2 regions of the Novosphingobium kalidii genome follow, and region 1 is predicted to be linked to the other one. Evidence: riboswitches for the same ligand, from Rfam matches in the RefSeq annotation. Region 1 holds a riboswitch; the other holds the start of a gene.
What was found. Region 1 has a riboswitch for cobalamin ahead of ABVV53_RS10310 (HoxN/HupN/NixA family nickel/cobalt transporter). Riboswitches for the same ligand answer to the same signal wherever they lie in the genome.
Positions count from the first base shown of each region.

Region 2: it holds a riboswitch for cobalamin, as region 1 does, so the genes downstream of both, ABVV53_RS02450 (TonB-dependent receptor plug domain-containing protein) here and ABVV53_RS10310 (HoxN/HupN/NixA family nickel/cobalt transporter) in region 1, are expected to answer to the same signal.

Region 1 covers NZ_JBEWLY010000014.1:102,837-106,234, reverse strand. The annotation lists gene ABVV53_RS10325 (c-type cytochrome) at 1-181, shown strand, start outside; gene ABVV53_RS10320 (c-type cytochrome) at 253-732, shown strand; gene ABVV53_RS10315 (hypothetical protein) at 781-1,083, shown strand; cobalamin riboswitch at 1,197-1,429, shown strand; gene ABVV53_RS10310 (HoxN/HupN/NixA family nickel/cobalt transporter) at 1,740-2,777, shown strand; cobalamin riboswitch at 2,850-3,080, shown strand; gene cobW (cobalamin biosynthesis protein CobW) at 3,262-3,398, shown strand, end outside.
Region 2 covers NZ_JBEWLY010000007.1:124,729-128,126, reverse strand. The annotation lists gene ABVV53_RS02455 (DUF1636 domain-containing protein) at 1-111, opposite strand, end outside; gene ABVV53_RS02450 (TonB-dependent receptor plug domain-containing protein) at 111-2,033, opposite strand; cobalamin riboswitch at 2,229-2,420, opposite strand; cobalamin riboswitch at 2,480-2,686, shown strand; gene ABVV53_RS02445 (hypothetical protein) at 2,903-3,398, shown strand, end outside.

The DNA of each region.
Region 1 (3,398 bases):
CAAGCCCGAAGTCTGGAGCAACTGGGCCGACTATTCGCAGCGGTTGGACGCGTTCGAGCGCGACACCAGGCAACTCGCGGAGCTGGGCGCCAAGGGCGACCTTGCCGGCGTCACCGGGATGCTCGGCAGCGCATTGCCGTGCAAGGAGTGTCACGACGTCTATCGTGAGCCGAAAAAGTAGCATTTCTGAGGTCGGGTTAATGCCTCCCTGTCGCGAAGCCACGGGCAGCATATGACGATCCGGAGTAATTGATGAAGAAGAGGATGATGAGCTTGCCCAGTTTCAGCCGCTTTCATATTCTGGCAGCCCTGACGCTTGCCGGCGTAGCAGCTCCCTTGCTTGCGGCCCCTGCCGATGCCGTTCGCGCCCGCATCGCCGGCTATAAGCACCTGGGAGCGGCCTTCAAGGCGGTGAATGATGGGCTGCGCAGGCCTTCCCCGGACAAAGCCGAGCTTCTGGGCGCCGCACGCACGATCCGCCAGTCCGCAGCTCAGCAATACAAGTGGTTTCCTCGCGGCAGCGGCCCTCAGGCTGGTGTGAAAACTGCAGCCAAAGCGGCGATCTGGACGGATCCCGTCAAGTTCAAGCAAGCGCAGGACGCTTTCGCAGCAAAGGCAGTCGCCTTGGAGCGTGCCGTCGCTTCGGGCGATGCTGGCGCCATCCGCAGCGCCAGTCGGAGCCTGGGCGCGACATGCAAGGGCTGCCACGACCAGTTCCGGTCAGAGAGCTAGTAACAGGAGGCGTACCGCCGCAAGGGCGGACGCGGATCGGAGATAACCATGACGATCGCACGCCGCCGCTTCCTGGGGCTTGTGCTGACAAGTGCCCCACTCATCGGCGTCCTTGCCAGCACTTCCGCCCGCGCCGCCACCTGCTATGACCCGGCTGCGCTTCCGCTAAGCCAGAAAAACCGGCGCAGGTCGCTCGGCTACATGGAAGTCGCCGACGATCCCGCAAAGCGCTGCGCGGGATGCGCGTTCTTCACAGCGACTGCCGAAGAGTGCGGTCAGTGTGCGATGCTTAGCTCTACCGTGAATTCAGGGGCGTCGTGCGGCTCCTTCGCACCGCGGCCGAACGGCTGACAGATCGCGTAAGTTACCCCACAGCTTTCCCGATATCCGCGGCCACGAGGGATCGGATCTTGGCTTTTGCGGTACGTTGGATTAGCCAGGCTGCGGAAGCCGGGTCTTGCTGGCTTTCGAATGATCGCGCCGGTGCCCCCAACGGGGCTTAATCGGGAATGCGGTGTGGGGGCTTACTCCCAAATCCGTGGCTGTCCCTGCAACTGTAAGCGGATAGCGCGATGCACATTGCCTCTCATTGAAGGGGCAGCCACTGGGCCGGGCGCGAAATCGTGCGAGGCTTGGGAAGGCGTGCATCAAGCTGTGACCCGTGAGCCAGGAGACCTGCCGGCGTCTGGTCGCTCTTGCCTTGGTCCAGGGGATGGCCGCGGCACGGTGAACTCCGTCTGAGCGACGAACGTGCGGCTGGGGCCGCATCGGTGACGTGCGTCGGTCGCCTTTGGCGTCGGCTGTCGCGCGTGCCGACCGTTCGCGCGGACGCCCCGGCCTTGTCGTGAAGACGCCCGGGGAACTTTCATGTTTAAGTCTATCGTGACTGGCGGCACTTGCGCCGCATTTCTGCTGCCGAGCCTCGCCTGCGCGCAAGATGGCGCGCGGGGCTCACACAAGCCCGCCAAGAGGAACCTTCTCGCCTCTTTTCGCGGGAGGAGCCAACCATGATCTTATCGGGCTCATCGTTCCTCAGGAGACGTGTCGGCGTTCTGCTTGTGGTGCTGATCTGCGCCAACTTGGCGGTTTGGGTCTGGGCCTACAGCCTGTTCCATGGGCAGCCGCTGATGCTGGGGACCGCCTTGCTGGCTTGGGGTCTGGGCTTGCGCCATGCCGTCGATGCCGACCACATAGCGGCGATCGACAATGTGACCCGCAAGCTGATGCAGGACGGGCAGCGGCCCATCGCGGTCGGCTTCTGGTTCGCGGTGGGGCATTCGGCGATCATCGCCATCGCCTCCGTCGCGATCGCGCTGACGGCCAATGCCTTGGCGCGGTTCGGTGCGTTCAAGGAGGTGGGCGGCGTGATCGCGACCATGATCTCGGCGCTGTTCCTGTTTGCCATCGCCGCCATGAACCTGGTGATCCTGCGCTCGGTCTGGCGCACCTTCGCGCACGTTCGTGCGGGCGGCTCCTATGTCGAGGATGATCTGGACATCCTGCTAGGATCCCGCGGCCTTCTATCGCGGCTGTTCCGGCCGATGTTCCGCCTCGTTAACAAGAGCTGGCACATGGCCCCGCTCGGCTTCCTGTTCGGGCTGGGCTTCGACACCGCGACGGAAGTGGCGATCCTGGGCATGTCAGCCAGCCAGGCGGCGAGCGGGCTGTCGATCGGCACAATCCTGGTGCTGCCCGCGCTGTTCGCGGTTGGCATGGCGCTGGTCGACACCGCCGACGGCGTGGTGATGCTGGGCGCTTACGAGTGGGCTTTCGTCAAGCCGATCCGCAAGTTGTATTACAATATCACCATCACCCTGATCTCCGCCATGGTGGCCATCGTCATCGGCGGGATCGAGGCGCTGGCGCTGATCGGCGACAAGTTAGGCCTCACTGGCGCGCCATGGCGCATCGCCGCGGAACTGGGCGAGCACTTCAACAGCCTTGGCTTTGCCATTATCGGACTGTTCGTGCTGTGCTGGCTGGCAAGCTTCGCGATTTATCGCTGGAAACGGTTCGACGAGATCGAGGTTACGCCAGCCGCCTGATGGAGACGACAAGAGCGATTGGCTTGGCTACCGCTTTGAGTTAGGGCGATCATCGAAACGCCGGTAAAACAGCGTTTCGATGATCGCGCCGGTGCCCTCGCAAGGGGCTTAATCGGGAATGCGGTGAGGGGGCTTGCTCCCAATTCCGCGGCTGTCCCTGCAACTGTAAGCGGATAGCACGATGCACATCGCTCCTGAATGCGGGAGCAGCCACTGGGCCCCGCCGTGCAGGCGAAGTCTGGGAAGGCGTGCATCAAGCTGTGACCCGTGAGCCAGGAGACCTGCCGGCGCACCGGTCGCTCTTGCCTGATCCAGGGGATGGTCATGGCACGGTAACTCTCCGTCTGAGCGACGAAGCTGTGTGGCTGGGGCTGCACGGCCGCGCGGTTACGGGTGCTTGTCGCGCCCGCCCGTCGTCGCGCGCCGACCGGTCTTTTGACCGGCAAGCCCCGCCGTTGTCGCTCCGGCGCGTGGGAGTTCATGTGTGCCTGATCTGTCCGCCAATCTGTCCAAGGTGCCCGTCACCATCGTCACCGGCTTTTTGGGGGCGGGCAAGACGACGCTCATCAGCCATCTGATCCGCAATGCCGGGGGGCGCCGCCTGGCGGTGGTAGTCAACGA
Region 2 (3,398 bases), on a different contig from region 1:
AGCGAGCAGCGCGCCTCCGCGCCGTCCCCCTTCATCCTCGCGCGCTTCGGCGGAGGCTCGGCACGTTGAACAGACCACGACCGCTGGCCCAGGCTCTACGGGTTGAAGCATTAGAAGCGGCTCCTCAGCCCAAGGTAGACCGTGCGGCCGAGGGAGGAATAATCGCTTGCCGTCTGGTAATCCTCGTCCGCAACGTTCTCGACGCGTACCTGCAAGATCAGCGCTTCGCTCACGCGCCACTGCGCCCGCAAGTCGACAAGCCAGTAGTCGTCGAGCACTTCGGCGCTGCTGGCGTTGTTGAAGCTTTCGCCCGAATAGCGCGCCGCCACGCTGGCCCGCAGACCGGAGGGAAGTTCCACGCCGCCCTCCAGGTTGGCGAGATGGCGCGGCACACGGGCGAGCTGGCGGCCATAGAAGGCGCTGTCATCGCTGCGGTCCTCAGCCTTGATCCAGCTGTAGTTGCCCTCCACGAAGAGCACGTTCCAGCGAGCCGAGCCGGCCAGTTCGAGCCCGCGAGCGCGGCTCTCCTTGATGTTGGCGTAGTACCCGAAACGGCTCGTAGCGGTGCCCGGGATGAAGCAGATCGGCGGCTGGGCGCCAGTGGTCGGGCAATACGCAAAGTCAATGAGGTTGTCGGTATCGCGCTGGAACCAGGTCGCCGAGGCTTCAAAGATCTCCCCAAAGCGATGCTCAAGGCCGACTTCCCAGCCCTTCGCCTTCTCAGGTCCCAGATCGGCGACACCATAGGCGCTGAAGAGCTGGTAAAGCGAAGGCGCCTTGTAGCCTTCGTCGTAACTGGCGCGCAGAATTGTGGCGCCGTCGTTGGGAGTGTAGACAGCGCCGGCGCTGAGCACCGTGTTGTCGCCAAAGCGCGACTGGTGATCGTAGCGCGCGCCTGCATTCAGTGTGAGACCGGCAACCGGCGTAAGCCGGACCTGCCCATAGAGACTGTCGGTGTCGGCCTCGCTCGGGACCAGCGTATAAGGCGCAAGAGTGTTCGATGGCGAAGCCGTGGTCATGCGCTGCTCCTCGCGCTCGGCTCCGAAAACAACGCCCAGCGCCTCGGAGGCGCGGTAAGTACCCTGGTATTCGAACCGCCGGACTCTGCCCTGCGCATCGAAGGTGATCTGACGGACGCGGCGTGATGGATCGTAGTTCTCGCGGTCCGTCTCGGTCTGGAGCACTGCGAGCCGGTTCACCAGTTTGCCGCCGAGCAGTGCAAAGTTGAGGCCTGCGTAGCCAGACCATTCCTCGGTCACACCATAGGCACTGCTATCGCCGCTGAAGTCATCGAAGTCGTTGCGAGCTTCGGCCCAGTAGCCCCGCACATCGAGCGAGACACCCTCTGCCAGCCGCACCGTCACCGTACCGCTTGCAGCCTGGCGGGAATAGCCGTCGTCCTCGGTGCCGTTGGCGCGCGTAGAAATCCCGTCAGTGGTGAAGGTGGAGCCTGCCAGGCGCCAGTCGATAGCCTCGCTCGTGCCGCCGATACCTGCGCGAGCAGAAACGGTTTCGTTGCTTCCTCCTTCGAGTGCAATGCTGCCTTCAAGCGGCTTCTCGGGCCGGCGTGTGGTGACGTGGACCACGCCTCCGATCGCATCGCTACCCCACAGGATCGACTGCGGGCCGCGCAGGATTTCTATGCGCTCGATGTCGTCGAGCATCAGGTTCGAGAAGCCATATCCGCCAGCGGTGGATGAGGGATCGGACAAGCGCATGCCATCGATCACCATGACGGTCTGCCCGGCGTCGGCGCCGCGAATCCGCAACGATGTAACAGCGCCGTAGCCGCCGTTGCGTGAAAGGCTGATGCCGGGCGTGCGCAGGAGAATGTCGGAGACAGCGATCGGCTGCTCCTCAATGATAGCCTCTTCGTCAAGGACAGTGACGCTGGAGGAGTTGCGTTCCTGGGAGACGGGAGCGCGGAAGGCGCTGACGACGATGCTCTGATCCGGCGCCTCGTCGGCGTAAGCGGGAGCGGAGAGAAGCAGCGTGATGACCGGAACAGCGGCCAGAGAAGTGATACGAGGCAAGATGAAGTCCCTTCCAGCAAACGGCGTCGAACCTGCCGGTCGACCGTCGCAAGGGAACGTGCGCGCTTGCCCCGTACGCAGGGCACGACATGACGCCCCTTGCGCGGTTTCCCGGCAAGGCAGTGCTGTCGTTGCACGAGGGGCGACCCTGCTTGTGGCGAGGGCCCTCGAACACCCGGTGCACCCTGCCCGGATGAAGAACGACTGCGTCAGGTAGGTCTCCTGGCTTGCGGGTCAGCACCGTTCCGGCCGCCTTCTCAGAACTGGGAAGTCCCAATGGCGAAATGGCCGGATGGCTCACCGCTTACAGTTGCAGGGGCAGCCCGGGGCTTTCACCCGAGTTCCCTTTTGATCCCTTCGCAGGGAACCTGTCGCGGCGCGGCCCCTATCCCGGACATACGCTGCATGCAAGTGGCTGAAGCTTGCCGCTCGCCGAGACATGGCTTATCGCGGCTCGCGTATCGGGTGCCCGAAGGGGCTTAATCGGGAAGTCTGGGGCTGGCGGCGTTGTCCGCTGGAGACCAGCACTGCTCCCGCAACTGTGACCGGTGAGCGCATCGCCACGATGCCATTGGGAGGCTTACTCCCGAGAAGGCGGCGACCAGCGTGTTTGATCCGGAAGTCAGGAAACCGGCCTGATGCCGTCGTTCCTTCGCGCGGGCGGGATGAACCGAGCGAACGAGGGGCTCGCACAATGCGGGCAAGACCCTTGGCGGACGACATTCGTGTGTCGCGTCGAAGGGGAGCCGTACGTTATGTCCAAACGCTGACCTGCTAGAGACGGCAGCTGTCGCTTTGCCTTGCTTCCTTCACGTGATCGCGCGCCAGCTGCGGGCGCGCTCTTCCACAGCCCTGACCGGAGACCCTCTATGGACCGTCGTCTTTCCTTGCAGTCGCCGCGCTTCGAGCTGGCGACATTCGCCACGCTCGCCGCCGTCATGCTCATCACCCGCACGCACTCGCTCAGCCATGTGGTGCATCTGCCCGACACCAGCCTCGCGAGCTTCTTCGTGCTTGGATACTTCGTGCGGCGTCCAATGGCCTTCGCGGGGCTGTTTGCCCTCGGCTTCGCCATAGATGTCGTGAAGATCTACGTTCTCGGCGGCTCCGGCTTCTGCTTCACGCCCGCATACTGGATGCTGCTTCCCGCCTACGGAGTGATGTGGTTCGCGGGTCGCTTCGTGGCCGAGCGCTTGGGTGAGCGGCTCTCCGCACTTTTCGCCGCGGCCGCGCTGCTGGTAATCTCCGCATTCGTCTCCAATCTCTTCTCCAGCGGCGGGTTCTACTTCCTCGGCGGCCGCTACCCGGATCCGACCATTGCCGAGTTCCTGCCCCGGATTCAGCGCTACTTCCCCGGCACTTTGC